DNA from 3 places in the Nonomuraea africana genome. Region 1 is predicted to be linked to each of the others. Evidence: predicted binding sites of a transcription regulator. Region 1 holds the regulator's gene; each other region holds the start of a gene.
What was found. Region 1 encodes LexA, which represses DNA repair genes until DNA is damaged. Its sites were predicted from a motif close to TCGAACANNTGTTCGA; they were not measured.
Positions count from the first base shown of each region.

Region 2: H4W81_RS21125 (SAV_6107 family HEPN domain-containing protein) is a predicted target of LexA. The motif match lies at 4,032-4,047, and genes of this name have one in related genera.
Region 3: recA (recombinase RecA) is a predicted target of LexA. The motif match lies at 5,608-5,623, and genes of this name have one in related genera.

Region 1 covers NZ_JADBEF010000001.1:798,441-808,326, forward strand. Annotated here, with positions in the region: gene H4W81_RS03700 (S41 family peptidase) at 1-2,321, shown strand, start outside; gene H4W81_RS03705 (MalY/PatB family protein) at 2,510-3,580, opposite strand; gene lexA (transcriptional repressor LexA) at 4,316-5,023, opposite strand; gene H4W81_RS03715 (LysM peptidoglycan-binding domain-containing protein) at 6,093-6,656, shown strand; gene H4W81_RS03720 (alpha/beta fold hydrolase) at 6,862-7,671, opposite strand; gene nrdR (transcriptional regulator NrdR) at 8,662-9,117, shown strand; gene H4W81_RS03730 (vitamin B12-dependent ribonucleotide reductase) at 9,114-9,886, shown strand, end outside.
Region 2 covers NZ_JADBEF010000001.1:4,476,649-4,486,534, forward strand. Annotated here, with positions in the region: gene H4W81_RS21100 (amino acid permease) at 1-132, shown strand, start outside; gene H4W81_RS21105 (universal stress protein) at 129-1,013, shown strand; gene bldD (transcriptional regulator BldD) at 1,278-1,772, shown strand; gene H4W81_RS21115 (MBL fold metallo-hydrolase) at 1,967-2,749, opposite strand; gene H4W81_RS21120 (MerR family DNA-binding protein) at 2,833-3,240, shown strand; gene H4W81_RS21125 (SAV_6107 family HEPN domain-containing protein) at 3,324-3,770, opposite strand; gene H4W81_RS47415 (ferredoxin) at 4,088-4,279, opposite strand; gene H4W81_RS21135 (TetR/AcrR family transcriptional regulator) at 4,441-5,043, shown strand; gene H4W81_RS21140 (ROK family transcriptional regulator) at 5,107-6,279, shown strand; gene H4W81_RS21145 (glycoside hydrolase family 36 protein) at 6,292-8,013, shown strand; gene H4W81_RS21150 (pectate lyase family protein) at 8,063-9,646, opposite strand; gene H4W81_RS21155 (heparin lyase I family protein) at 9,643-9,886, opposite strand, start outside.
Region 3 covers NZ_JADBEF010000001.1:5,434,698-5,444,583, forward strand. Annotated here, with positions in the region: gene H4W81_RS25725 (carbohydrate ABC transporter permease) at 1-720, shown strand, start outside; gene H4W81_RS25730 (carbohydrate ABC transporter permease) at 710-1,534, shown strand; gene recX (recombination regulator RecX) at 1,670-4,381, opposite strand; gene recA (recombinase RecA) at 4,397-5,497, opposite strand; gene H4W81_RS25745 (hypothetical protein) at 5,734-6,003, shown strand; gene H4W81_RS25750 (MarR family winged helix-turn-helix transcriptional regulator) at 5,986-6,411, opposite strand; gene H4W81_RS25755 (DMT family transporter) at 6,466-6,819, shown strand; gene H4W81_RS25760 (DMT family transporter) at 6,832-7,152, shown strand; partial or broken gene H4W81_RS25765 (AAA family ATPase) at 7,160-7,258, opposite strand; gene H4W81_RS25770 (DUF3046 domain-containing protein) at 7,258-7,452, opposite strand; gene H4W81_RS25775 (hypothetical protein) at 7,497-7,691, shown strand; gene H4W81_RS25780 (VOC family protein) at 7,696-8,184, opposite strand; gene H4W81_RS25785 (pyridoxal phosphate-dependent decarboxylase family protein) at 8,226-9,545, opposite strand; gene H4W81_RS25790 (Lhr family helicase) at 9,690-9,886, shown strand, end outside.

The DNA.
Region 1 (9,886 bases):
GCCCCGCGCCGGGCAAGGTGAGCGACTTCGCGCCCGACGTCACGGGCCGCGCCAGCACGGTCGAGATCCGCGGCACCGCGCACTGGGTGACCCACCGCGACGGGCCCTCGGGCGTGCTGCGGGCCGAGCCGGGCGTCAGGGCCCGCCTGCCGCGCGTGCTCAGCGACGACGGTCTGGCGGTCTGGGTGAGCGACGCGACCGGCGAGGACGCGCTGGAGATCGGCAGGCCCGGCGGAGAGATCCGCACGCTCGCCGCCGGCGAGATCGGGCGGGTCCTCGATCTGGCCGCCGCCCCGGACGGCAAGCACGTCGCGCTCGCCACCCACGACGGCCGCCTGCTCGTCGTCGACACCTCCGCGGGCACCTCGTCGGGCTCGGTGAGGGAGCTCGACAGAACCGCCAACGGCGACATCAACGGCATCACCTTCTCGCCCGACTCGGCCTGGCTGGCCTGGTCGCACCCGCACCACGAGCCGTTGCGGCAGATCAAGATGGGCCGCGTCGACGGCACGTCCACCATCGACGTGACCTCGCAGCGTTTCAGCGACTACGCCCCCGTCTTCACCAAGGACGGCAAGCACCTGGCGTTCCTGTCGATCAGGACGTTCGACCCGGTCTACGACGCCCACGTGTTCGACCTGTCCTTCCCTGCGGGCGCCAAGCCGTACATCGTGCCGTTGCAGGCGACCACCTCCTCGCCGTTCGCGCCCTCCCTGGAGGGCCGCAGCTTCAACGGAGCCGAGGACTCCACCGAGGACGGCAAGGACAAGAAGGACGCCAAGCCGGTCACCGAGGTGGACGCCGAGGGGCTGCCCGCCCGCGTCGTGGCCGTACCCGTCCCCGCGGGACGGTACAGCAACCTCCGCACCGCGAAGGAGGCGCTGCTGTGGCTGCGCCACCCGCTCGCCGGCGAGCTCGGCGACGGCAACGAGCGCGAGGAGGTCGTGCTGGAGCGCTACGACCTCAAGAAGCGCGGCAGGTCCGAGCTGGCCAGGGAGGTGCGCGCCTTCGAGGTCAGCGGCGACGGCACGCGTCTGGTCACCAACGGCAAGAACGGCCTGCAGACCCGCGCGGCGGGCGAGGGCGACGAGGTCATCACCATCGACCTCGACAGGGTCCCCGTCACCATCGACCCCGTCGCCGAGTGGCGGCAGGCCTACCACGAGGCCGGCCGGCTCATGCGCGACCACTTCTGGCGCGAGGACATGAACGGCGTCGACTGGGCCGGCACGCTCGCCCGTTACGCGCCGCTGGTCGAGCGCATCGGCAGCTACTCCGAGCTGATCGACCTGCTGTGGGAGGTGCAGGGCGAGCTGGCCACCTCGCACGCCTACGCCAGGCCCAACGGCCAGGCGATCGACCCCAGGCGCCGCCAGGGCCTGCTCGGCGCGGACCTGGCCGTCCAGGACGGCGCATGGGTGATCACCCGCATCCTGCCGGGCGAGTCGTCCGACCACGCCGCCCGCTCGCCGCTGCTCGCGCCGGGCGTGGCCGTCCGCCCCGGTGACGCGATCGTCGCGGTGGGCGGCCGCCTCGTGGACCCGGTGCGCGGCCCGCAACCCCTGCTCGCCGGTACGGCCGAGCAGCCCGTCGAGCTGACCGTCCGCCCCGCCGCCGGCGGCGACACCCGCCGCGTGGTCGTCACCCCGCTGACCGACGACACCGCGCTGCGCTACCACGACTGGGTGGAGAACCGCCGCGCCTACGTCAGGCGGGCCTCCGGCGGCAGGCTCGGCTACCTGCACGTGCCCGACATGGTCGCCAACGGCTGGGCGCAGTTCCACCGAGACCTGCGCACCGAGATGCCGCAGGAGGGGCTGATCGTGGACGTCAGAGGCAACGGCGGCGGACACACCTCCGAGCTGGTGCTGGAGAAGCTGTCGCGCAAGGTGTCGGGATGGGCGATCTCGCGCGGGTACGAGCCCATGCGCTACCCGGAGGACTCACCGCGCGGGCCGATCGTCGCGGTCACCGACGAGTTCGCCGGATCCGACGGCGACATCGTCAGCGCGGGGATCAAGAACCGCGGCATCGGCCCGCTCGTCGGCACCCGGACGTGGGGCGGCGTGATCGGCATCGACGGGCGCTACCAGCTGGTCGACGGCACCGTGGTCACGCAGCCGCGCTACTCCTTCTGGCTGGAGGGCCAGGGGTGGGGCGTGGAGAACTACGGCGTCGATCCTGACATCGAGGTGGTCATCACGCCGCAGGACCGGGTGGCGGGACGCGACCCGCAGCTGGAGAAGGCGGTGGAGCTGGCGCTGGCGGCGCTGGAGGAACACCCGGCCGCGACGCCGCCCGACCTGCCTCCCGTGCCGTAGGAGAACGCGCCTCTCGTGCCCGGCCGCCGACCCGGTCACGAGAGGCGCGCATCTGATCGCCGTGCCGCCCGACTGCGAGCTGACCTGCCCGGCGGCTCCCCGGCACTCACGCCCGGCTACGCGGCGGCCGGGCCACCCGTCGCACGGCTCACGAAGGCGGACACGTCCTACGCCCACCCCGCATCGGGTCAGGTGTGGAGGTCTGTGGCGAGGGCTCTGTCCATGCGGTTCAGCACCTCCGTGAGGATGGCCTCGGAGGTGGCGAAGTTGAGGCGGACGAAGCTCTCCCCACCGGGCCCGAAGGCGGCGCCGTCGCTCACCAGGATCTTCGCCTCGCGTTCCAGGACCTCCGCCATGCCCGGACGCCCCAGGTCGAGCCAGGCCAGGTAGGTGGCCTCGGGCGGCACGTAGCCGGGGAAGCGCTCGGCGATGAGACGCCGGTTGCGGTCGAGCACGGTCATGGTCTCGCGTAGCCAGCCGTCCGCGTGCCGCCAGGCGGCGACGGTGGCCTCGACGCCGAAGACGTTGGCTCCGCCGTACAGGAAGGAGGGTTGGGCCTGGAGCGCCTCGCGCACCCACGAGGGGCCGACATGGGCCAGCGCGCAGCGGATGCCGCCCAGGTTGAAGGCCTTGGTGGCGGAGGTCAGCGTGATGGTGCGGTCGGGGAGGATCGCGGCGAACGGGATGTGCCGCCCGGGTTCGTACACGAGGTCTGCGTGCACCTCGTCGGAGATGACGATCAGATCGTGCCGCTCGGCCTGCTCGGCGAGCGCGGTGAGCTCGGCCCTCGTGAAGACCCTGCCCGTGGGGTTGTGCGGGTTGACCAGGACGAGCGCGCGGCATCCGGTCAGGTCCGCGAGGTCGGTGTGGAGGCGGCGGCCCATCTCGTCGAGCGTGCCGAGGAACGGCGGGTAGGCCGGGACCTGCATGGCCACGCCGTCGCGGGGCGTGGTGGTGAGGTGCAGGATCACCTGGAGCGCCTGGTTGAGGTCGGTGAACGAGCGCACCCATGACGGCTCCGCGGCCCAGCCGTACTTGGCCAGCATGCGCTCGGCGAACGCCTCGGCCAGGGGTCCCGCCTGTGGCTCACTGGCCCAGGCGGGGTAGCCGAGATCGCCGTGGGCACGTCGCTGGAGCGCTTCGATGATCTCGGGTGCGGTCCGGAAGTCCATGTCGGCGATCCAGCAGGCGATGACGTCCGGCCCGGCATTCGCCCACTTCAGCCCGTCTTTGACGGGCCTAAGGGTGATTTCGTCCACCTGACCAGAGTCACCTAAGACGCACGATTTATCCGGTACGCCACCGGGCCCCCAAGCCCTGAAGCCACGAGAACCCACCAGTACGGGTTCGGGTCGTACGGCCTCGGGCTCGAGCGGCCTCGGGCGCGAGCGGGTGGCACCTTCGCTCCGTGCGCTGATCCCCGAAGTAGCTTTCAGCAATCGGCTAGGTGCTGGGCGGCCCGCCTCCCGAGGGGCGAAGCAGCTCCACTGCGGCCAGGTTCCACGCCACAGGGCAGAGGCACGCTTATGCGACGCGTCATGGGCCGCCCGATCGACCGCCCCCGCCGGAGGATCGATCGAGCGACCCAAGCCCACGTTGCAGCCCAGGAACATGCACCTCAGGCGGCAGCACTTCATCAGAGCAATCGAGAGGAGCACGTCCACCTCGCGGTCCAAGGCGTTGTACGACACACCACCGACGCTTCGACCGGTCGCCCTTGGCGGAGAGTCGGTCGTTTCGAGCCCACGCCACCTCGCGCCCCGAGGTAGCGTGGGGCTTTCACGTCGCCGACCTTGTGCGGCATGCGTCATGGACCACTCGGCCAGCGGCGAGGGCCCGATCGAGCGGTGGGGAGCCGGTCGTTTCGAGCCCATGCCACCTCGCGCCCCGAGGAAGCGTGTGGCATTGACGTCGCCGACCTTGTGTGGGCGTGCGCCACGGGACGCTCGACCAGCCCCACGCGAGGGCCGATCGAGCGGTGGAGAGCCCTGAGGCTAGAGGCGGCGGAGGACCGCGACGACCTTGCCCAGGACGCTGGCCTCGTCGCCCGGGATCGGGTCGTAGTTGGAGTTGTGCGGGACCAGCCAGACATGGCCGTCCTTGCGCTTGAACGTCTTCACCGTGGCCTCGCCATCGATCATGGCTGCCACGATGTCGCCGCTCTCCGCGACCGGCTGCTGCCGTACGACCACCCAGTCGCCGTCGGCGATGGCCGCCTCGATCATCGAGTCACCGCTGACCTGGAGCAGGAAGAGCGTGCCCTCGCCGACGAGCTGCTTGGGCAGCGCGAAGACGTCCTCGACGCTCTCCTCGGCCAAGATCGGACCACCGGCGGCGATGCGCCCGACCAGTGGCACGTACGCCGCGGTCGGCCTGCTCACCGGAGCTTCGTCCTCGCTGCCGTCGGGGTCCACCCACAGCACGGGCTCGCCCGGCAGCCTGACCTCAAGCGCGCGGGGCCGGTGTGGATCACGCCTCAGATAGCCCTTGCGCTGCAACGCCGTCAGCTGGTGCGACACGCTGGACGTGCTCGTCAGCTGCACCGCCTCGCCGATCTCGCGCATGGACGGCGGGTAGCCCCGCTGCTGCACCGAGTCGCGGATCACCTCAAGGATCTTGCGTTGCCTGGGCGTCAGGCCCAGGGAGTCGCGACGCCGGACCGCAAGGTCGCTGACGCCGTTGTCGTCACTCCGCTCGCTCATGCTCTCCTCCTCGCCCGGCGGCCCGCCTCACCGGCGCGCCTTCCGGTCCGTGGTCTTCATGTCGCACACAGCGACCGTACCTCCGATTGAGATCAACTTCAAACAATTGTTCGAGTCTTCCTCGAAATCATCGGTGACGTGGTGTACAACATCGTACGGGAGTTCGATCGACACCGTGTTCGATTCGCTGATCTTTATTCGGCCTTTTCCTTGGGTCGACGGTGGCGGGAGGTCATCAGTGCGGGCGACCACAACCACGGATACAACCAGCCAAGACAGCCAACTGACCCTGATCGCCGACATCACGAGAGAGGAGCGCCGCCGCGCTCCCGTGGGCGCGCGCCGCCTCCGCCTCGTGCCCCCACCCCGCCCATCCGCCGGTACGGCCGGCGGTCCACCCCCGGAGAGCGACCGCCAGGCGATCTCCCAAGGCCAGGTCCGCGGCGACCCGGCCCACCCTGCCGACAAGGCGCTGAACGGGCAGGCGTCACCCGTGGGGCCGGTTCCGAGGCCATCGACAGGAGGGGCGGGTCGGCCTGGGGGAGGTCGCGGGGAGAGTGAAGTGGCGGGTCTGTACGGGCGTCAAGTGAGAGAGGCGGGGCCGTACGAGCGAAACCGCGGTGAGGGAGCAGTGGCGGCGGGGTCGTACCGAGGGGGTCGCCGGGCAAGGGATGCGGCGGGATCGTACGGGGGAGCGCGACAGGCGAGTGAGGCGACGGGGCTGCCAGAGGGCGGCCAGCGGACAAGGAGAGCGGCGGGGCTGTCCGGGGGCGGCGGCGGGGAGGGCGAAGCGGTGGGGTCGTACGGCGGAGCACGCGGAGAGAGGGGAGCGGCCGCGCCGTACGGGAGAGGCCCCCGGGTGGGGGGAGTGGCGGAGCCGGATCGGCGGGGGCGTCGTTCTGAGGCTCGAAGGGGTGGCGAGGGGCGCGGTGAGGAGCGCCGGGTAACGGGGACACGCCGGTCGGGGGACAGGCGGTTGCGGGTTCTTCAGGGCGGCGCGGCACAGGAGCCGGTTCAGCCTCGACGAGAGCCTCGCGCGGGGGAGCGAACGGGAGAACCGGGGGCAGCGATGAACACGCCACGAGGAACCGCGGAGAGGCGAGGCGGCGAGCCGACGCGCTGGCTGAGCGGCGTTGAGGCGACGGGCGGCCGGGCGGTCCATACGAGAGCCGGCGGCGGGCGGGGTCCGCGGCTGGGTGTGCTGCGGGGACGGCGCCTGTTCGGCAGGCGGAGGAAGGCGGTGCGGGCGGCACCGGGGCGGACCGCCCCCCGGGTACGGCTGGCGGCGGTGCCCGGTCCACGAGGCGAGGCGGTTCGGCGGCGTCCGATGCGGTTGACCAGGCGGGGGCGGGTCGTGGTGGTGGGGTTGTTCGCGGTGCTGTCGCTGGGCGGGTTCGTGCTCGGTGCCAAGGCGACCAGCTGGGCGATCGCGCAGGAGTCGAGCGGCTTGGGGCACGAGGGGCTGCCCTGGGTGATCGTGGAGAAGGGCGACACGCTGTGGAGCATCGCCGCCGCGGTGTCCCCTGGGGACGACCCGGCTGCGACTGCCGGGGAGATCATGCGTCTCAACGGGCTGAGCAGTTCGCTGATCCGTCCAGGCGGTCGCTTGTACCTTCCGGATCGCACGCCCTGACACCTGTCCAGCCGCGGGTACCGGTCAGTACTGCCGGTCACCGTGGGCTTCGAGGGGCCCGGGCTTCGAGGGACCCTGAGTTTCGAGGAACCCTGGGCTTCTTGGGACCCCCGTGCGCACTGCCTCCGTCATGCCTACCAGTCCCCTTTTGGGGACCTTGCGCACAGCTGAGCACGTTGGGCCTGTTTCCAACGGCCGAGTGTCCTCAGCCGCGCCTGTCGACCTCTCGCCAGAAGGCGTCGACGCGGGCGTTGAACTCGTCCGGGACCTCCTGGAAGGGCTGGTGGGCCTCCCCCGGCAGCACCTCGAACGCGGCGCCCGAGACTCCTTCCGCGACCTCGCGTCCCAGACGCGGAGGGGTCGCCCTGTCTATCTCACCGGCCAGGACGAGTGTCGGTACGGCGATCTCCGGCAGGCGGTCGAGTGTCTCGTGCGTCGCGAACGCCTCGAGTTGGCGTTGGAAGGCCTCGACGGACTGCTGATGCGGGAAGGCCAGCGCCTCCTCGATCATCCGCTCCACGGTGCCGTCGGCATGGGCGCGCGGCGTGTAGACCCACAGGAAGAACGCCTCCAGCATGGCCCGAGGGCTCGGGGCGGCCGCCACCATCCAGTGCCAGAAGCCGGTCATGGTGCGGAAGTAGGCGTCGGGGCGGGCGAAGGTGCTCATGAGGACCAGGCTGCGAACCAGTTCGGGATGGCGCAGCGCCAACTCCTGCGCGATGACGCTGCCGCCCGAGAAACCCGCCACGTGGGCGGCCGGGACATCGAGCGCGCGCAGCAGCGCGGCGGCGTCGTCGGCCATCAGGGGCACCGACAGCGGCCCCTGGGGCAGCGGCGTGCGTCCCGCCCCGCGGTTGTCGAAGGCGATGAGCCGGTAGCGGTCGGCCAACCCGTCGAGCTGGGCCTGCCACGCCTCGGCTGGATCGCTCAGCCCGGCGATCAGGAGGACGTCGGGCCCCCGGCCGCGGTGCTCGACCCACATCCGGGTCCCGTTGACATCGATTGCTTCGCCCACGGTCTGCCTCCTCGGCGTGGCCCCGAACACCGCTCGCCCACGGCCCGGACCGGCGGGCCCCGCCGTCTGTCTTCAGGCTCTCACCTGGACGAACACTAGCATTCGCGGGTCAGGCGCTCTCGACGGCCCTGGTGAACATCGCCTCGTCGACGGCCGCCTCCGCCTTCCCCCGGTCAAGGTCGGCCAGCTCGGCGTCCCGCGTCCCGGTGCCGCGGCAGAGGAAGGCGGTTTTCTCCCGAACGTGACCCCAGCCGCCAGGTAGCGAGCGGTTGGCTTGTCGTTCCGGCGCTTTTGCTCGGTGGGGAGTCGGGCGACGGCGGCGCTCATCGGTCGGCGTCGTCGTCAGCCCATTGACTCTGGGCTTCTGGGAATCCCGCGCTGCCGGTCACGTCCTGCCGCCGGATGCCCTGAGCGCCCGGTCGCCTGGCGCTGGCGTTGTCCTGTGCCGGCGGTCGTCCTGTGCCGGCGGTCGCCCGGTGCCCACCCGCCCGCTACTCGTGCCGCTGTTCACTCCATCAGGAGGATCACGGCCCGATACCTCAGGGGTCGTTCGGCCGCAGGTCTGGGCGGGGCTGTCGGGGGAATCGGCGTGATCGACCGAGTGTTCTTCATATGTGAACCCGCGCGTTCAGCGCCCGCCATACCGGACACCCCGGAACACCGCCTCACACCACCCCCGCCCGGGGGCGATTCCGGCCATCGGCGACACCCATCACGCGACCGCACCCCCGCCACTCCAGCGCGACACGCCGACGTCCCAGGGCCGCCCCGGGGCTGATCAGCGACTTCGGTTGGATGGGCCCGGCCAACTTGCGTTCATGGTCGCGCGCTTCTACGGTTGGACCACAACATCTAGTAGTTACACCGATGTAGTTCACCACAACTTGTGTTTCCGTGACCGCTCCATGGCAGCCCGTGGCGCGGGCGCGAGCGTCCGCCGACGAGCATTTTACGAGTGGTGAGCCCATGTCGCGGCCGAGGAGGCGAAGGGTGCACTGTCCGTTCTGTCGTCACCCGGACACCAGGGTCATCGACAGCCGCTCCACGGACGACGGGGGCGCCATCAGGCGTCGCCGTACCTGCCCCGAATGCGGGCGCAGGTTCACCACGCAGGAGACGGTCCTGCTGATGGTGAGCAAGCGCAGCGGAGTGACCGAGCCGTTCTCGAGGGACAAGGTGGTCGCGGGCGTGCGCAGGGCGTGCCAGGGGCGGCCCGTCACCGAGGACTCGCTGGCGCAGCTCGGGCAGCGCGTGGAGGAGGCCATCAGGGCCAGGGGCGCGGCCGAGATCCCCTCCAACGAGGTCGGCCTGGCGATCCTCGGGCCGCTGAGGGACCTGGACGAGGTGGCGTATCTGCGGTTCGCATCGGTATATCGCGGTTTCGAGAGCCTGGCGGACTTCGAAGCCGAGATCAAGCAACTGAAAGCCGAGAAGGGGGAGTCATGACGGAGACGGTCAGCGGTTCAGTGACGCGTGGGGGCAAGCGCAAGGGGTTGAAGATGAAGCGGATCTTCACCAAGCCCGGAGTGCATCCCTACGACGAGATCACGTGGGAGCGCCGTGACGTCGTCATGACCAACTGGCGGGACGGCTCGATCAACTTCGAGCAGCGTGGTGTGGAGTTCCCCGAGTTCTGGTCGGTCAACGCGGCCAACATCGTGACGACCAAGTACTTCCGCGGCGCGGTCGGCACGCCGCAGCGTGAGTGGAGCCTGAAGCAGCTGGTCGACCGCGTGGTCGGGATGTACACCAGGACCGCGGTCGACAACGGTTACTTCGCCTCCGACGAGGACGTGGAGATCTTCGACCACGAGCTGAAGCACGCGTTGGTGCACCAGATCTTCGCGTTCAACTCGCCGGTGTGGTTCAACGTGGGCACGCAGAGCCCGCAGCAGGTCAGCGCCTGTTTCATCTTGGCCGTCGACGACACCATGGAGTCGATCCTCGACTGGTACAAGGAAGAGGGCGTGATCTTCAAGGGCGGCTCGGGTTCGGGGGTGAACCTCTCCCGCATCCGCTCCTCGAAGGAGCTCCTGTCCAGCGGCGGTACGGCCAGCGGCCCCGTCAGCTTCATGCGCGGCGCCGACGCCTCGGCGGGCACGATCAAGTCGGGCGGCGCCACCCGCAGGGCCGCCAAGATGGTCGTCCTCGACGTCGACCACCCCGACATCGAGGAGTTCATCGAGACGAAGGCGCGCGAGGAGGACAAGGTCCG
Region 2 (9,886 bases), 3.7 Mb from region 1:
TGCCTGCTCCTCATGTACGAGCTGGCCTGGGCCACCTGGGTGGCCTTCCTGCTGTGGACCGCCGCCGGCCTGGTGGCCTACTTCCTGTACGGCTACGGCCACTCACGCCTCAACGAAGGGATCGTCCGGTGAAGATCGAGCATGTCCTCGCCGGTTTCCTGCCGGACTCCCGTGGCCACGACGGGCTGGCCCTGGCCGTCCTGCTGGCGGGACAGACGGGGGCGCGGATGACCGTGGCGACCGTCCAGCCGCCGCCGTGGCCCTCGCCCGGCCCTGGCAGGGCCGACGAGAGCGCCTGGCGGGCCTATCTCAAGGAGCAGGCGACGACGGGGTTCGACCAGGCCCGCCAGGTGGCGGGCGAGGACGCGGACTACATCACCCGCTTCAACAGGGGCAGCGGACGCGGCCTCGTGGAGCTGGCTCGCACCTCCGACGTCGACGTCGTGGTGATCGGCTCGGGCCCGCGCGGGTCGAAGGGACACATCTCGTTGGGCAGCACGGCCGACCAGCTGCTGCACGCCTCACCCGCGCCGGTGCTGCTGGCGCCCAAGGGGTACGCCGAGGACCCGCCCACGGGCATCGACAGGCTGACCGTCGCCTACCGGCGAGGGCCTGGCTGCGACTCCGCGCTCAGCCTCGCGGTCGCCCTGGCCGCCACGCTGGACGTGCCGCTGCGTCTGGTCACGCTGGTGGTGGGCGCGGGACGGGCGAAGATCGAGCAGCAGATGCTCGAGGACCTGCGCGCGCAGGCCGCCACCGACCTCGAACGGGCCGCCGAGGGCCAACGGCGCGAGGTCGAGGTGGAGACGCTCGAGGGCGGCAACGTCACGACCGCGATGGGAGGGACCGAATGGCGGCAGGGCGAGCTGATCATCCTGGCCTCCAGCGAGTCGGGACCGCTGCGGAGGGTCTTCCTGGGGGACACATCGGTCAAGATCATACGGGCGGCGCCGCGTCCGGTGCTCGTGCTCACCCGTCAGCCTTTCGGCTCTCGGCAAACACTGACGAAGTAGTGTTATCCAGGGGACAACAGTGACGTTTGAGGCGCACCCTCCCGGACCGGATTCGGCATCTTTTTTCCAATCAGCTTGACCTTCGGCCCCCACCGCTTTACCGTCACTGTCCGTAACCACACCTCGCGGCGTTCTGGGGTAAAACCCCAGTGCCATGGCTACCGAAGGTGCCCGCATGGGCGTCCACCCCCCGGTGGTTCAGGCAATAGCCGCAAGGGAGCACAATCTACTGAGAGCTGTACATACGAGCCGGGGGGCCACACGATGCCGTCTGAGTACGCCAAGTCGCTGGGTGCACGACTCCGCGCCATCCGCACCCAGCAGGGCCTGTCCCTGCACGGAGTCGAAGAGAAGTCGCGGGGACGCTGGAAGGCCGTCGTCGTGGGTTCCTACGAGCGCGGCGACCGTGCGGTCACGGTGCAGAAGCTTGCCGAGCTTGCCGACTTCTACGGTGTGCCGGTCTCCGAGCTGCTGCCCGGCGGCGCGGCGCCCAGCCCGCTCGGGCCGACGCCGAAGCTTGTGATCGACCTGGAGCGCCTGGCGACGCTGCCCAAGGAGAAGGCGGGCGCGCTGGCGCGTTACGCGGCCACCATCCAGAGCCAGCGTGGCGACTACAACGGCAAGGTGCTGTCCATCCGCCAGGAGGACCTGCGCTCGCTTGCCGTCATTTATGACAAGTCGCCCAGTGAACTGACGGAGGAGCTGATCAGCTGGGGCGTACTCGACGCGGAGGCCCGCCGCGCCGTCGAGTCTTTCTAACCCCTCGCACGCTCGCACGAAGGGGCGCCTCCGAACTCCGGAGCGCCCCTTCGCCGTTTCCACTACCGCTCCCCGGCCGCGCCGCCCCACCCTCCGCGTGCACCCCTCCCACCACGCCGCTCCCGCCGCTCCCTTCTCCCGCCGCTCCTTCCTCCGCCCTCCGATCTCCGGCTCTCCCTTCGCTCAGGTCTCGGTCAGGCCTGGGGCTGGTAGCGGGCGAACTCCCATGGGTCGTGGGCGGAGAAGACGCTCACCTCGGCCCCGTGCTCACGTGCCAGCTCCCGCAGCCTGCCCTGGTTCTCGATCCGCAGCCTGGCGTCCACCTGCGAGTCCAGCTGCACGACGTCCAGCAGCGGGTGCGACTCGGGGCTGCCTGGCTCCAGCTCGCGGTGGTAGAAGTAGGCGTCCCCCGCGTGCAGCAACCATCCCTGCCCCTCCCGTACGGCGACCGCCGCGTGCCCGGCGGTGTGCCCGCCCAGCGGCACCAGCAGCACGTCCTCCGGCAGCCCGCGCAGCGCCTGGACTCCCGCGAAGCCGTACCACTCCTCCCCCTCGCCCGCGCCGTACGTCTCCCAGAGCGGCCCGTGCGCCCAGTGCGCGGGACGGTAGCGGCGGCTGGGCCCCTCGGCCATCGCCGCCTCGTACTCCGCCGCCATGACGTGCACCTGCGCCCGCGGGAAGTCGGGCAGCCCTCCCGCGTGGTCGACGTCGAGGTGGGTCAGCACGATGTGCCGCACATCGGCGGGGTCGTGCCCCAGCCGGGCGAGCCGGCTGAGCGCGGTCTCGGCCCTGTCGAGCCGCGGCGAGACCAGCTCCACCCACTCGGGGTCGAGGACCTCTCCAGGCCTGTCGACGGAGTCGTGGCCCAGCCCGGTCTCCACCAGCACCAGGCCGTGCGCGTCGGTCTCGACCAGCAGCGCGTGGCAGACCGCCGCCGCGGACTCGAGACCGTCGTAGGTGGGGTCGATGGTGCGCATGGACCCCAGGTTCAGATGGTGAACTGTCGTCATGCGCCCTAGACTGCGACTTGAAGCGCGGTTCAAGTCAAGGGAGCTCGTGAATGCTGCTCGACATCGGTGAGGTGGCCCAGCGGTCGGGGCTCGCCGCCTCCGCACTGCGCTTCTACGAACGCAAGGGGCTGATCAGCGCCGTCGGGCGCAACGGTCTCAGGCGGGCCTACGAGCCCGAGACGCTCAGCCGGTTGGCGTTGATCGCGTGCGCGCGCAGCGCCGGGTTCACCCTGACCGAGATCGCCGCCCTGCTGCACGCCAAGCCGTCCGACGAGACGCTGCGCGAGCGCGTCGCGCAGAAGGCCGACGAGCTCGACGGGCGCATCGCCCAGCTCACCCGCATGCGCGACAGCCTGCGCCATGCGGCATCGTGCGCCCACGACCCACTCGTCGACTGCCCCGCCTTCCGAGACCTGGTGCGCGGCGACCCGGCGAGCACCACCCCGCCCACGACCTGAGACGCGCGCCGGCGGGTGTCGACGGGGGTGTTGACGCCCGGGCGTTGGGCGGACCGTGAGCCGCGACGGGGGCGGCTCACAGGTCAGCCGGCGAGGGGGACGTCGACGGGGAGGACGGGCTGGCCGGGGACGCCGAGGATCTCCTCGACCGTGGAGACGAACGTCTCGGCCTCCGCCAGCAGCTCGTCGGCGTCGGCGAGGGTCACGCCGCGCACCATGCCGGCCTCCGCGGCGGCACGCTTGGCGGCGCTGATCGAGAAGTAACCCGCCCAGTCGGCGAGCCTCGGCTCCGCCTCGGGCAGCAGCTCCCACGCGCTGCGCAGGCGACGCCTGCGGCCCTCCATCGGGCGGGGACGGGCGGCCAGGATCGCCGCCGCCGCGCGCAGTGCCGCGAGATGGGCGGCCACGTATCGGGACGCAGGAGTGCGGGCCGTCGCGGCCTCGGCCAGGCAGCTGCGTGAATCGGTGAGGTGTGCCCTGACCGCGGGCGACAGTCGGGGCCCGTGCGTGTCGCTGAGCCGTGTCGTCATGCCAGCCTCCTTTGAGGGGTCTTGGCGGCTCCCGGCGTTTCCGCCGGTGGAGCCAACATTCGCAGACCCCACCGACATTTCCGCCGGGCGGCCGGACGAGGAGCTTCCCCTCTCCCCGTCCGGCCAGGGCGCGCCCACTCGTCTCCGCCGACGACGAGGACGCGCCCTTCGCCCGGGGGACCCGACCGCGGGCCCCGCATGGGGGTGGCGACGCCCGCGACCAGGTCCTTCGACGTGAGCCGCGAGCCTCACGTCTTGTCATCGAACATAATTTCGATGACCGTGGATGTCAACCGATTCCGCGAACACAGGTTCGATCAATGGGCCGCCAGGGCGCCCGAGGGGCAGAGGGTGACGGCCCGCCTGACGGCCTGCTCCTGACCGGCCGGCACCTCGGCCGTGAGCACCACGACCAGGCCCTCCTCCTCGCTCTGGTCGAAGACGGCGGGCGCGGTCAGCGCGCACATGCCCGCCCCTATGCACACCCCCGTGTCGGCCGTGACCCTCACCACGTCACCCGCAGGCTGTGGACGCCGTAGATGCTCATGTCCGCGTCGAACCTGCGCTGACGGCTTATCGGATAGGTCATGCCGCACTCCTTCGTGAGATCCACTCCTTCCATGAAACATCATCAGATGCAAAATCTCAATCAGTGCAGTATTTTGGTTCCATGAAGGACGACACGGGACTTCGAGCGCGTAAGAAGGCCCGCACCAGGCGTGCGCTCGTCACCGGCGCGATGCGGCTCTTCGCGCAGAAGGGCTACGAGCAGACCACGCTGGCCGAGATCGCCGCCTCGGCGGAGGTCTCGACTCGGACGTTCTTCAGCTACTTCGCGGGCAAGGAGGACGTGGTCTTCTTCGACACCGAGGAGCGCCTGAGCGAGACCCTCGCCATCGCCGGCCGGCGGCTGCCGGGAGAGTCGGTGACCGCGCTGCTGGCCAGGGCGGTGGAGGCGGGCGCGAAGTGGGAGGACGACCTCGCCGCCGAGCGCTTCCACCTGATCACGGCCGTGCCCGCGCTCCAGGCCAGGGCGCTCCATCTGCTGTTCGACAGCCAGCGACGGCTGGCGGAGGCGCTGTGCGCGGCCTACCCCGACGAACTCGACCCCGTGGCGGCGGCGGCCGCCGTGGGTTCCATGGTGGGCGCGGCGAAGCTGGCGGCCGTCATGACCCTGTCGAGGGGCGAGGATCGCGAGGCCGCCTGGACGGCCGCGCGCCGGGCGATCGAGATCGCCGCGAACGGCCTCGACTCGCTCGGCATCCGGAGCTGACAGCCCGGTCGACCAGGGCACAATTCAATTCTTGACGAAGTTAATTACTGGTAGGATGCGCTCATGCTTGCCCCTGAGCGCCGTCCCGAACCGCTCACCAGCCCCGCCGCCGCCACCGTCTTCACCATGGTCCTGACGCAGGGCCCGGTGTCCAGGGTGGAGATCGCCCGCCGTACGGGGTTGTCGTCCGCCGCGGTCACCAAGGCCGCGCGGCCGTTCATCGAGGCGGGCTACCTCGAGGAGCTCGAGGCCACCGAGCGCTCGGGGCCGGGAGCCGGACGTCCGGCCAGCCCGCTGGCGATCAGGCCGGACAGGGAGTTCTTCGGCGGGGTGAAGATCACCGGGGACGAGCTGATCGGCGTGGTCACCGACCTGCGGGCGCAGGTGCTGACCTCGGCGCGCAGGCCGCTGACCGACTTCGCGGTGGAGAGCGTGGTGGCCGACATCGCCGCCCTCGTCGCCGACCTGCTCGCCGCCTCCCCCGCCTACGGCCAGCGCTGCCACTCTCTCGGCCTGGCCGTCTCCGGTGACGTCGACAGGGCCGCGGGCGACGTGCGCTACTCCCCCTTCCTGTCGTGGCGGCAGGTCCCGCTGGCCAGGCTGGTCGCGCGGGCGACGGGGCTGAGCGTGACGGTCGAGAACGACGTCAAGGCGCTCACCGTGGCCGAGCAGTGGTTCGGCGAGGGCATCGGGGCCCCGTCGTTCGCGCTGGTCACCCTGGGGGTCGGGATCGGCTGCGGGCTCGTGGTCAACAACGAGGTGGTCGCGGGCTCCCACGGGGTGGCCGGCGAGATCGGCCACATCCCGGTCAACGGCGAGGGCCCGGCCTGCCACTGCGGCGGGCGCGGGTGCGTGGAGGCCGTCGCGGGGACCGCGCCCATCCTCAGAGCCGCCCGCGCCGCCACGGGCGACCCCGCGCTGACCATCGACGGGGCGATCGCGGCCGCGCACGCGGGCGACGAGGCCGTCATGGCCGTCTTCGCCAGGGCGGGCCACGCGATCGGCCTGGCGATGGCGGCGATGGCCAACCTGGTCGGCCCCGAGCGGATCATCGTGACCGGCGACGTGGCGGGGCTGGCCTCCTACGGCCTGTTCGAGGAGGCGATCACGTCGGCCTTCGCCGGTCAGGCCTTCGGCGCGGCCGCCGACTGCCGGCTGATTCTGCGGCCCAGGCCCTTCGAGCAGTGGGCCAGGGGGGCCGCCGCGGTGGCCATCCAGACGCTCTTCACGCTCTAGAGAGGACCCCCGTTGACGACCACCCAGATCTGGCAGCCCCACGACCAGGCCGACGGCGGCCTGCGCACCACGGAGATCCCGGCGGGACGGCTCGTTCTCGAAGCCACCTCTTCCTCCCCGCTCGCCTGGAATGTCACAGAAAGCCCCCAGGGCGTCCTGGAGCTCCTGGTACGGCCCGCAGCACCAGGAGTGGTCAGGATCGCCTGGCGGCTGCCCTGCGTGGACGTGACGGCCTACTGGACGCACGACAGCAACGAGCACCGAGGGCTGCCGCCCTTCTGGCGCAAGCCGCGCACCGCCTCCCTGGAGAAGGGCGCGCCCGTCGGCTGCCTGATCGGCGCGGGAGACGTGGCGGTGTGCACGTTCGCGGTCGGCGAGGTGGTCAGGCCGGTCCAGACGCGTACGGGGGTGGTGGAGGAGACCGGCGAGTTCGGGTTCTGGGTGGAGCACGAGGCCGCCCCCGAGACCGGGCTCGCGCTGCGCCTCGACCTCAGCCGCCGGCACTTCGCGCGGACGCTGGCCGACGTGGCCGCGTGGTGGGGCACCCCGGGGCAGGTGCCCCGAGCCGCGCGGATGCCCGCCTACTCCACCTGGTACGCGATGCAGCAGCACGTCACCGCCGAGTCCGTCGAACGGCAGGCCGCGCTGTCGGCCGCGCTGGGCTGCGAGGCCATCATCGTCGACGACGGCTGGCACAGCGACGACAGGGGACGCGGCTACGGCTACGTCGGCGAGTGGGATCCGGCGATCCCCCGCGTCGCCGAGCACGTGGCGCGGGTGCGCGAGCACGGCATGGCCTACCTGCTCTGGTACGCCCTGCCCTTCGTCGGGCGGCACACCGCGCTGTGGGAGCGGGTGCGTCCCTACACGCTGACCTTCAAGGAGCACATGAACGCGGCCATCGTCGACCCGCGCTACCCGTTCGTCCGCGACCTGCTGTCCGACCGGCTGGCCAGAGCCGTCGAGGAGTGGGGCACGGACGGGCTGAAGATCGACTTCATCGACCAGTTCGCGGTCGAGAACCCGCCCGAGCCGGGCCCCGAGGCCGACTGCGCGTCGGTCACCGAGGGCGTGCGCCGCCTGATGGCCCAGCTCGGCGCCAGGCTGCCGGAGGGGTCGCTGGTGGAGCTGCGCCAGCCGTACACGAGTCCTGGGCTGTGGCCGTACGCGACCATGATCCGGGCCTCGGACTGCCCGCTCAGCCCCGCGCACAACCGCCAGCGGACGGTGGACCTGCGGCTGATCGCGGGCCCGCTGGCCGTCCACGCGGACATGATGATGTGGCACCCGTCGGAGAGTCCCGCGCGGATCGCGGCGCAGCTGATCAACGTGCTGTTCGCGGTGCCGCAGATCTCGGTGGACCTGGCCGCGCAGACGCCCGGGCAGACCGAGGTGCTCAGGTTCTGGCTGTCGTTCGTGAAGGAGCACGCCGAGGTCCTGCAGGGCGGGCTGTTCGAGCCGTCCAGGCCCGACCTGGTCTATCCGCAGGTGCGGGCGAGCGCAGGCGGGGTCACGATCGTGGGCAGGTACGCGCCGATGCCGGTGGCCGTGCCCGCCGAGGGGACGCTCCTGGTGGCCAACGCCGACGACTGCGACCAGGTGGTGCTGACCGGCGAGGGGCGCGCGACCGCCACGGTGGCCGACTGCGCGGGCCGGCCCGTGAGCGCGGCCGAGGTGACGCTGCCCTGCGCCGTCACGGTCCCGACCGGCGGCTTGTTGAGGGTTCGGGTGTAGCCGTCGAAGGCCCGGCTCCGGCGGCGAAGCGCGCCGGAGCCGGGAGTTCTCAGAAACCGCCGGAGCGCCGCCGGTCGAGGAGTTGCGCCTCGTAGAGCGAGGGAATGGCCAGCCCCGGCCGGTTGGCGCCCTCGATGTATCCCTCGGGCTGCCTGAAGGGGCCGTCGCCGGTGATCGTGCCCCTGCAGCCGATCGCGTAGTTCTGCGCGGTCGGCGGCTTCTGCACGATGAGCCTGCTCGTCGACACGTCGCAGTTCCACGCCACCGAGTGGGCCGCCGACCAGCCGTGCGAGGTGCCGTAGCGGCCCCTGTTGTACAGCCCGAGCGTGTAGCCGTAATGCGGGTCGAGGTCGCGGTGGCCGTCGAACAGCAGGCCCTGCGACCAGCGGCGGTGCCCCTCGCTGGAGTTGAGGGCGTACTCGGAGGTGCCGCGCAGGAACACCACGCCCGAGACCGTGCTGTGGCCGTTGGAGACGAAGGCGTGCCTGGCCTTGTAGGCGTAGCAGTCGCGGAAGAGCACCTGCTGGGAGTAGGTGTAGGCGTTGAAGTTGTAGCGGCGGCTGCCGGTGACGACGCTGACCGGATCGATGGCCCTGCAGTTCTCGATCGTGGCCCTGGTGGTCTCCTGGGTGGCCACGCCCGCCTGGGTGAAGTGCAGCATCGTGCAGTCGCGCACCCACGAGTCCTCGGTGCCCAGCAGCACGATCGCGTTGTAGGCGTGCTCCTCGTCCTGCTCGGGGTCGCCCGCGTACTCGATGTCGACGCGCAGCCGTTCGACGCCCACCTCGCTGACCAGCCCCGACCTGTCCCACCGGTAGAGGTGGGACTGCGACAGGGCCCGGTCGAGATGGTTGAAGACCGGGACGTCGATGGTCACCGTGGAGCCCGACACCTCACGGACGCGGCGGTTGTAGATCAGGGGGTGCTCCCCCACCTTCCACGGCGGACCGGTGTCGTGCCCGCCGTAGTCGATGGCCCGCAGCCACGCGTCGGTGCACGGGTGGACGATGACGATGGTGTCGCCGGGACGCAGCGTCCCGGCGTCGGCCACCTCGAACCGGCGCTCGCCCACCTGGACGACGTCCGTGGTGATGTCGGTGCGGGTGCCCGGCACCTCGCCCTTCCACCCGCCCGCGCCGGAGCCGACCACGATCACGTCACGGTTCCTCGGGTCGTTGCCGGTGGCCTTGATGATCGTGTTGGCGCTCGGGTCGGCGCCGTCGCCCACGCCGCGCAGCACGATGCCGTCGGCGCGGATTCTGATCGTTCCGGCGACCGGGTAATGGCCGGGCAGCAGGAGCAGCGCGCCGCGCCGTTCGCGGGGCAGCGCGGCGATCTCGTCGAGCGCGGCCTGGAGGTGCGCGGTGTTGTCGCCCTCGATCGGCCGGATCGTCCTGACGACGGGCAGGTGCGGGATGGGCCGTTCGCCGTTGCGGTATCCGGCGTGGCTGAAGTCGGGGACGCGGTTGCCCTCGGCGTCCTGCTCGTAGACGAGGCGCCCATGCGTGCCGTAACGGACGAGCCTGGACTGCCAGGGGGTGGCGGCGTGGGCGGGCAGGGCGCCGGTCCAGCCCGCCGCCATGACGAGCCCGGCGCCGGCGATCAGTCCCCGCCGGGAGACGTGGCCGCTCATCTGATCACGATCTTGTCGAGCTCGGGGGTTCGCGCGCCCAGGTGGAAGAAGCGGATGGTGTTGACGCCGGCGATGAGCGGCACCGGCACCGTCGTGGTGGTGATCCGGTCGGGGGTGCCGGTCATGGGCACCTCGATCGAGTCGGCGCCGTTGACGCTGATCCTGAAGGACTGGGCGCCGTTGACGACCGCGTGGACGGTCAGCTGCCTGGTCGCGGTGGTCTCCGAGAGGATGCCCCTG
Region 3 (9,886 bases), 4.6 Mb from region 1:
GAGAACTACCAGCAGTTGCTGAGCGACCCCAACGTGCCATCGGTGCTGATGGCCACCGGGTTCTTCTCGATCGGCCTGGTCGTCTTCAACCTGTCGCTGGCGTTGCTGCTGGCCGTCCTGCTGAACCAGCGGCTGCGCGGGACCACGGTGTTCAGGACGCTGTTCTTCTCCCCGGTGGTCGTCTCGCTCGTGGCGTGGACGATCGTGTGGGGATTCCTGCTGCAGAAGAACGGTGGGATCAACGCGATCCTTCAGGTCTTCGGCATCGAAGGGCCCAACTGGCTGCGTACCGGCACGTGGGCGATGGTCTCGGTGATCGTGGTACAGGTCTTCAAGAACGTCGGCCTGAACATGGTGCTCTTCCTGGCCGCCCTGCAGGGCGTGCCTCGCGAGCTCTTCGAGGCGGCCCGGCTGGACGGCGCATCGGCGTGGACCCAGTTCCGGCGGATCACGCTGCCGATGATCAGCCCCACCGTGCTGCTCACCTCGATCATCACGGTCGCCGGGTCGCTGCAGGTGTTCGCCCAGATCGCGGTGCTCACCCAGGGCGGTCCCGGCACCTCGACCACCGTGCTCGTCTACTACCTGTACCAGCAGGCCTTCCAATTCCACCACTTCGGCTACGGGGCCACGCTGTCGGTGCTGCTGTTCGTGATCGTGCTCGCCCTCACCCTGCTGCAGTGGCGCATGCGCAGGAGGTGGGTGTTCCATGAGGCGTAAGACGCTGCTGTACGGCCTGCTGTGCGTGCTCTGCGTGCCGTTCGTCTTCCCGACCTGGTGGATGGCCACCTCCTCGCTGAAGCCGGTCAGCGAGGTCTTCGCCTTCCCGCCGTCGCTGTGGCCGGGTCGCCCGACCCTGGAGGCCTACCAACAGGTCTTCGAGTTGCAGCCGTTCGCGCAGCAGTACTGGAACAGCCTCTACATCGCGGTGGCCGTCACCCTCGGCACACTGGCCGTTTCCGCGCTGGCCGGCTACGCCTTCGCGCGCATCCGCTTCCGCGGCTCGAACGTGCTGTTCGTGATCGTGCTGACCGGCCTGCTGATCCCGAGCGAGGTCACGATCGTGCCGCTGTTCCAGCTCTTCCACGGCTGGGGGCTGACCGACACGCACTGGCCGCTCATCCTGGTGCCGGTGGTGGGCGCGCCGAGCGTGCTCGCCACCTTCATCATGCGGCAGTTCTTCCTTGTGCTGCCCCGCGAGCTCGAAGAGGCCGCGGCCGTCGACGGCCTGGGGCGGTTCGCCACGTTCCGGCGCATCGGCCTCCCGCTGGCTCGCCCCGCCCTCGGGGCCGTGGCCATCTTCACCTTCCTACACAGCTGGAACCTCTACCTTGAACCGATCGTGTTCCTCTCCAGCCCGGAGAAGTTCACCTTGCCCCAGGCTCTGACGCAGTTCGTCGACGCCTACGGCGGTCCCATGTGGAACGTCCAGCTCGCGGCGGCCTCCATGACGGCGCTGCCGGTGCTGGTTGTCTTCGTCCTGGCACAGAAGCAGTTTGTCGAGGGCCTGGCCCACACCGGCCTGAAGGGATGACGGGCGCTCACAGCAGCCTGTCCTGGGTGATGGCAGTCGTCGGCGTACTCGGAGAACGAGGCATGGGCCTCGGTGCACACGGCGGCCGACCAACAGCGAGAATCGCGCCCAAGGTCTCCCGGGGTCATCGCGGCACTACGGGAACTCGTCCTCCACCTCGACGCCCTCGTTCTCCAGTGCCTCGCGAACCACCCGATACGCCAGCCCGGCGCCGTAACCCTTGCGCGCCAGCATCCCGGCCAGGCGGCGGGTGCGGGCCTGCGGATCGAGCCCACGTGTCGAAGCCAGCTTGCGTTCCACGAGCCTGCGCGCCGTGTCCGCCTCCTGATCGGAGTCGACCCGCTCCACGGCCTCGTTGACCGTTTCACTGTCGACACCCCTGTGCCGCAACTCCGCCGCCAGCGCGCGCCTGGCGAGCCCGCGCCCGTGGTGGCGTGAATCCACCCAGGCCTCGGCGAACGCCTCGTCGTTGATCAGGCCCAACTCCGTGAACCGATCGAGTACGGCCTCGGCGACCTCGTCCGGCACATCTCGCTTACGCATCGCCTCGGCGAGTTGGCCCCTCGTCTTGGGCGCCATGGTGAGCAGCCTCAGGCAGATCGCCCTCGCGACCGACTCCGGATTCGCCGCAGGACCCGACCTCCCCGACTCCCGGTTCCCGCTGGAACCCGACTCCGCGGACTCCCTGTTGCCTGTAGAGCCTGACCCTGCGGACTCCCGGTTCCCCGCAGAACCCGGCCAGGTCGCCGAACCCTCGTCGGACCCATCCGACCAGCCCGAGGAACGCCGCCTCGCCGAACCTCGCCGCCCGCCCCCGCTACCGCGCCGCCCTCCCGAGCGTCGCCGCTCACCAGAACCACCCCCCGCCGAACCCACGTAACCCTCATCGCCATCCGGATCCGTCGAATCGCGACGGAGCCACTCACCAACGAAGCGTCCATTCGCCGAACCCGCGTCGGCCTCGTGAACCTCGTGGCCTTCGGGGTTTGCCGAACCGCTGCCGAGCGGATCCCTCGTGAGGGCGGTTTCGTCGTGGCCGTGGGAGGGGGCGGTGGGGTTGTCGTTCGGAGCAGTTTGGTCCCGCGCCCATTCGGGAGGCTCTCCGGCCGAGTCGAAGGGATCGGCCGGTCGGCCGGCGCCTGTCCAGCCGCGGGACGCGGCGGTGCGCCCTCTGGACGAGCGGTCCATGGAGGATCGCGCCTTGGATGAACGGTCCGTGGCGGAGTGGTCCGCTTGATGGGTTCCAGGGTTGTCGGGGCGAGACCTGGAGGGGCCGCCCTGCCAGGTAGAGCCTCTGACGCTCTGGGTGGGCTCGTTCGTGCCATCGAAGCCGCTGGCGCCTGGGGTGGGCTCGTTCGTGTCACGGAAGAAGGCGCCGGCACCGCGGGTGCGCTCCCTCCTGGCGGGGAAGATGTCACCGGAGTCTCGGGGAGAGGCGTTGGTGCGCCGGGTGTTTCGGCGCGTGCGGCGACGGCTTGTTGATCCGTCGTCACCAGAGGCCAAGCCGTGTTCTTGGACGTCGCCGTCATCGCCGGATGCCAGCCACGAGGACGGCATGCCGTCGTCACCTGAGTCGAGCCACCGGTGAGCTTGGACGCCGTCATCGCCTGAGCCGAGGCCTCCCTCAGGGATGGCCCACTCCGCCTCCGGGGCACGTTCACGCAGCCGACGCTTCGGACGAGTGGTGCGCCGGGGGACATCCGGCCACGCACCCCAGTCGTGCGCGGCCCCAGGATGCTCGGGCTCGGGCGCAGGCGCGGGCGCGACAGTTCGGAGCTCACGACCGTCGATGGGGCGTCCGGACTCGTCAATCAGGCGTTCGGATCCGTCGGAAACGCGAGAGTCAGCCTCGTCCCCGAGACGGTCAGACCCGTGGCGAGGAGGGTCTGTCGCAGCCCCAGGATCAGCCGCCACACCTTCCCTGCGGTCGGCGTTGTGTCCGAGATCGACGGCCACACGCTTCCTATGGTCGGCCTCGTATCCCGGATCGACAGCCACGTGCTGGCCCGCTCCGTGTCCGGACTCGGTGGTCGCAGCCTCCCGACGGTCGGCCTCGCGACCGGGATCGGTGGCCACACGCTCCCGGTGGTCGGCCTCGTGTCCCCATTCGTTGGTCGCACGGTTCCGGTGGTCGGCCTTGTGGCCGGTTCTGTCGCGGTGGTCGGTCGGACCGGAGGGGGTGGGGTCGTCCGTGGATCCGCTGGGCCTGGGTTGTGGATCTCGGGTGGCTGTCGGAGTCGCTGGCGGGTCTGCTGGTGCCGACCATGGCGGGCGGTGGGAGGGCTCGAAACGCCAGATGGGGCCGTCGTCCTCGGGCTCCCGTGACTGCGAGCGGTTCCTGCGGCGGGAGGCGGGGCGGGCGAGGTCGGCGACGCCGTTGGGGATGCGGGACCAGGCGCCCTGATCGTCGCCGCCCGTGCCCCAGCCGCCAGAGTTCCATCCACCGGAGTTCCACCCGCCGGAAGCCGGGCGGTCCGGGTTCCAGTCGTCGTCGGGCACGGCTCTGCCTTCGTCGGCTGGCGTGCCGTTCATGTCCCAGCTGCTCCTGGCCGCCGGGTCGTTCGTGGTCCAGCCGTTGTCGCCGGACGTGTCGTCCTGGCCCCAACGGACAGTGACCGCTGTGCCGTCCTGCTCCTGCGCGTCGGCATCCGACGCGCTGGCCGTCCCCCAAGCGCTCCGAGCCGACGAGCGATCCTGAAGTGACGGATTCTCCGCATCGCGGAGAGAGCCGTGCGGCTCGCGGGTGTTGCTGGGCTCCGGGGTGGGAGTGGGTGGGGCGGTGGGCCCGCCGTCCCTGTGGGGGGCGGCGGGGGTTGGGCGTCGAGCAGGGTCCGGCGACTTACTCATGCGTCAAAAGCCGGATCAGACGTCACCGGGCTTGGGGGTGGCGGCGGCCTTGGACCCGCGGCCGGAGGGCGCGGCGGCGGCGACCGGAGGAGTGGCGGGAGGCTCAGCGGGGGCGTCGACGCGCGGCCCCACACCCAGCTTCTCCTTGATCTTCTTCTCGATCTCGTTGGCCACGTCGGGGTGGTTGCGCAGGAAGTTACGCGCGTTCTCCTTGCCCTGGCCGAGCTGGTCGCCCTCGTAGGTGTACCAGGCGCCGGACTTGCGGACGAAGCCGTGCTCCACGCCCATGTCGATGAGGCCGCCCTCGCGGGAGATGCCCACGCCGTAGAGGATGTCGAAGTCGGCGACGCGGAAGGGCGGCGCCATCTTGTTCTTGACGACCTTGACGCGGGTGCGGTTGCCGACCGCCTCCGTGCCGTCCTTCAGCGTCTCGATGCGGCGGATGTCGAGACGGACCGAGGCGTAGAACTTCAGCGCCTTACCACCGGTCGTGGTCTCGGGCGAGCCGAACATGACGCCGATCTTCTCGCGCAGCTGGTTGATGAAGATGGCCGTGGTGCCGGTGTTGTTGAGCGCACCCGCGACCTTGCGCAGCGCCTGGGACATCAGGCGGGCCTGGAGGCCGACGTGGCTGTCGCCCATCTCGCCCTCGATTTCAGCCTTGGGCACCAGGGCCGCGACCGAGTCGATGACGATGATGTCGACGGCGCCCGAGCGGATCAGCATGTCGGCGATCTCGAGCGCCTGCTCACCGGTGTCGGGCTGGGAGACGAGCAGCGCGTCGGTGTCGACGCCGAGCTTCTTGGCGTACTCGGGGTCGAGGGCGTGCTCGGCGTCGATGAACGCCGCGATGCCGCCGGCCCGCTGCGCGTTGGCCACCGCGTGCAGCGCGACCGTGGTCTTACCGCTGGACTCGGGACCGTAGACCTCGATGATGCGGCCCCTGGGGAAGCCGCCGATGCCGAGCGCGACGTCGAGCGCGATCGAGCCGGTCGGGGTCACCTCGATGGGAGCCCTGACGTCATCGCCGAGGCGCATGACGGAGCCCTTGCCGAACTGCCGCTCGATCTGTGCGAGGGCAGTCTCAAGGGCCTTCTCGCGGTCGTTGATAGCCATGGGAACTCCCCTGGAGGGTCGTGTCTGGTCGGTCGAGTGAAAGCTACGCGGTGGGACCGACAATTTTCCGCCGAGCCGGGCAAGAAGCGGTTCGGCGAGTTTCATAGTAGCCGAACGGCTGTTCGATGGCGCCTCGAACACGCCGAGTCGCACGACATTCCCTGACAATACGCCGGGCGTGTTGCCAGGGCCGCTGAGCTGGGGAGATCCTGAGGAAAAGGTCGAGAGGCGGCGACGTGACGAGCACCTACACCGGGCAGCGGCGCACCCACCTGGAAGCGCTCGCCGAGCTGCTCCCCGGCCACGGGCTCGTCGGGCGCATGGTCGGAGGAGACGATCCCGTGCTGTGGGTCTGGCACCCGCGCACGGGCCGGCAGACCATCGTCTTCGCCACACCGTCGACGTCGGCGTGGGTCTTCCTGTGGTCGCCAGGCGGCCACGGCACGGCCGACGACCTCGAGGGGACGGTGCGGACGCTCGCGGCCACCCTAGCCGACGACGAATGAGCTCCGCAGCGCGGTCACCGTGGCGGCGAGGCCGTCCGAGGCGGCGCGGTCGAGGGCCGCGGTGAGCGTCTGCTCGTAGAGGTCACTCGCCCCGCCCTTCCGCTCCCTGCCCGCCTCGGTGATCACCGTGTAGACGCCGCGGCGGTCGTTGGCGCACAGGTCACGGCGGGTGAGCCCGGCCGCCTCCAGCCGTCCGACCAGGCGAGTGACCGAGCTCTGGTTGAGCCCGAGCAGGTCGGCCAGCTCCTGCATGCGCAGCTCCCCGTCCTTCGCCGTCGACAGGTGGCACAGCGCGCGGTACTCCGACAGCCCCAGGCCGTGCCGCTGCAACGCGGCGGCCAGCTCGTGCTCCACCCTCGCGTGCAGCCGTACCACCCCGACCCACATGTCGTCGTCGAGCGTCGCCATCTCTTCCTCCTCCTGTGTTGACACTCATCCTATTTGTATGCACAGAATATGTATGTGCATACAAGAACTCAAGCATGGTCCTATCTGCTCATCGCCGCCGTCTTCGAGGTCGTCTTCGCCCTGGGCACCAACGCCACCGAGGGCTTCACCCGGCTCGGCCCTTCCCTGCTCACCGTGGCCGCGGCCGGCGGCGGGATCTTCTTCCTGAGCCTGGCGCTCAAGACCCTCGACGTGGGCGTCGGCTACACCGTCTGGACCGGCATCGGCTCGGTCGGCACCGTCGTGTTCGGCACTTTGATCTTCGGCGAGTCGCTGAGCGCCTGGAAGGTGCTGGCCTTCGTGTTGATCATCGGCGGTGTCCTCGGCCTCAAGCTGGCCGACCGCCTCTCCCCCTCCACCACCGCCTGAGGAGCGACCATCATGGCCTGGATCTATCTCTCCATCGCGATCGTCTTCGAGATCGGCTTCGCGCTCGGCACCAACGCCACGCAGGGCTTCACGCGGCTGTGGCCGTCCGTCTTCACACTGCTCGCGGCGGCGGGCGGGATCTTCACCCTCAGCCTGGCGCTCAGGACCCTCGACGTGGGCGTCGGCTACACCGTCTGGACGGGCGTCGGCTCCATCGGCACCGTGCTCCTCGGCGCGCTGATCTACAAGGAGCGGATCACCGTCCCCAAGCTGGTCTCCTTCGCCGCGATCATCGGCGGGATCGTGCTGCTCAAGCTCTCCGCAGGTGTCTGAGCACGAAACCGGCCTCTTCCGTACGGCGGAAGCCCGCCGCCTCCAGCGCGTCGATCAACGTGCTCTTGCCCGCCCCCGGCCCGCCCGTGACCACGTGGAACGTCATCAGCGCAGGCGAGGGGACACGTTCTCGACCTGGCACACCGCCCGCCAGACCTCCTTCGCGCTGACGCCCTCGGCGAGAGCCTGTTCGACGGTTCGTCCGCCCAGGGGGGCGATCACGAAGTCGCGGGCCCACGACTCGGCGTACGGATCGCCGAAGTGGACGCGCATCCGTCTCCAGAACTCGGTCAGGCGCATGCCCCAAGTATGGAACCCGCTTCCGAGTGGGTAGGACCAACCTCATGGCGAAAACCCCCAAAACGGCTCCCAAGCCGTCAGCCACCGCCAGGACACACCGGGAGCGTCGCCGCAGCCTGCTCCTCCAGCTGCGCCTCGCCGTACAGAAGGACAAGGCCGACCGCGCCGAACGGCACGCGGGCCTGAAACGGCAACCACGGCAGGGCACGCCGCGTACCCGCAGGGCGTCGAGGAGATAGCCGCCTACAGCACGCGCGTGCCGTACATCTCTCCGAGATGGTCGGCGAGCAGCTCCAGCCTGGCGCCGTCGGGGTCCCTGAAGTAGATGGAGGCGCCGCTCTCGATCTGGTGCGGCACGCCGGCCATCTCGAGCTTGCCCCTCAGCCGTTCCCACGTGGCGGGGTCCACGGAGATCGCGATGTGGTGCAGCCCGCCGAGCACCTCCTGGTACGGCGCGAGGTCGAGGCCGGGGAAGTCGAAGAAGGCCAGCAGGTTGCCGTTGCCGATGTCGAAGAAGAAGTGGTTGGACCCCTTGTAGTCACGGTTCTCGAAGATCTCCGTGAGCGGGAACTCCAGGAGGTCCTGGTAGAAGCGGATGGTCTGCTCCACGTCGGAGGAGAGCAGCGCGAAGTGGTGCAGGCCGCGCGCGCTGCTCGAGGGACGGTGCGGGAGGAGGTACTGCCGCCTGATGCGCTCGCGATCAGCCTCGATCGCCGAATGGTCGATGGTCACGTCGCTCACCTCTCCCGCTCTATGTCCCCGCAATTCCCGCCTCAATCGCGCATGGTGGCGACAATCTCCTTCACGATCTCGATCGTGGTGCCCGGGTGCAGGAAGGCGAATCGCGCGACGGTCTCCCCCTCCCATCCGGTCGGGGTGACGAAGCCGACCTGTCCGGCGAGCAGGCGCTCGGACCAGTCGTAGTAGTTCTGGGAGGTCCATCCGCGGCGGCGGAACAGCACCGCCGACAGCTCGGGTTCGCGGATGAGCTCCAGGTGGTCGCTGCTCCTGATCAGCTCGGCGCTCTCCCTGGCCAGCGTGAGTCCTCGCTCGACGGCCTCGGTGTAGGCGTCGGTGCCGTTGACCGCCAGGGAGAACCACAGCGGCAGGCCGCGGGCGCGCCTGGTCAGGTGGTAGGCGTAGTCGGTGGGGTTCCACTCGCCGCCGCCGGTGTGCAGGACGTCCAGATACGAGGCGTCCTGTGTGTGTACGGCACGCGCCAGGTTCGGGTTGCGGTAGATCAGCGCGGCGCAGTCGAACGGGGCGAACAGCCACTTGTGCGGGTCCACGACGAACGAGTCGGCGTGCTCGATGCCCTCGTAGCGGTGGCGCACGGAGGGGGCGAACAGGCCCGCGCCGCCGTACGCGCCGTCGACGTGGAACCACAGGCCGCGCTCGCGGGCCACCTCGGCGACGCCCTTGAGGTCGTCGACGATGCCCGCGTTCGTGGTGCCCGAGGTGGCGACGACGCCGATGACGTTCTCCTGTCCTTCGAGGGCGCGCCGGAGGGCCGCGCCCGTGAGGCGGTGGTCCTCCGACGGCACGACCAGCGCCTCGACGCCGATGATGCGCAGGGTGTTGGAGATCGACGAGTGCGCCTGGTCGCTGACGGCGATCTTCGCGTTCGGCAGGCCGGCCGTGTCGCGGGCGACGACCAGGGCGGACAGGTTCGCCGCGCTGCCGCCCGAGACGAAGCAGCCCCCTGCGGTGGCCGGCATGCCGGCGCGGTCGGCGATGAGCCTCAGGACCTGGTTCTCCGCGGCGATGGCGCCCGAGGCCTCCAGCCAGCTGATGCCCTGCAGGGAGGCACAGGAGACGACCATGTCGAACAGCAGCGCGGCCTTCGTGGGGGCGGCGGGGATGAAGGACAGGAAGCGGTTGCTGTCGGCGGAGATGACCGCGCGGGAGAGCTGCTGGTCGTAGAGGTCCAGCACCTTGGCGGGATCGTTGCCCTCGGGCGTGATGAGCCCGGCGAGCGCCGCGTCCAGCTTGTCCTTCTCGCCGGGGTGGTCGAGGGGGACGGGGTCAAGGGCGAGGCGCTGCCTCATGTAGTCGAAGACCAGGTCGGTGAGGCGCTCGTCATAGCTGTGCACGCGTGCATTATGAGGATAAAAGCGAAAAAAAGGGTAATAGTGGGCAATGATCTCCCTTTTTGCCCGCCCGGGACGGCAGGGCGGGGTTTTGTCGGTGCGGCGAGGCACCATGGTGGGGTGAGCGCGCTCGACCACTTCAGCAGGATGACCCGCGACTGGTTCACCGGGGCCTTCCTGGCTCCCACGCAGGCCCAGGAGGGCGCGTGGGAGTCGATCGCGCGGGGCGACAACACGCTGGTCGTCGCGCCCACGGGGTCGGGCAAGACGCTGGCCGCCTTCCTGTGGTCGCTCGACCGCCTGGCGGCCGAGCGCGCCCTCGACGACGACGGAAGCCGCAGGTG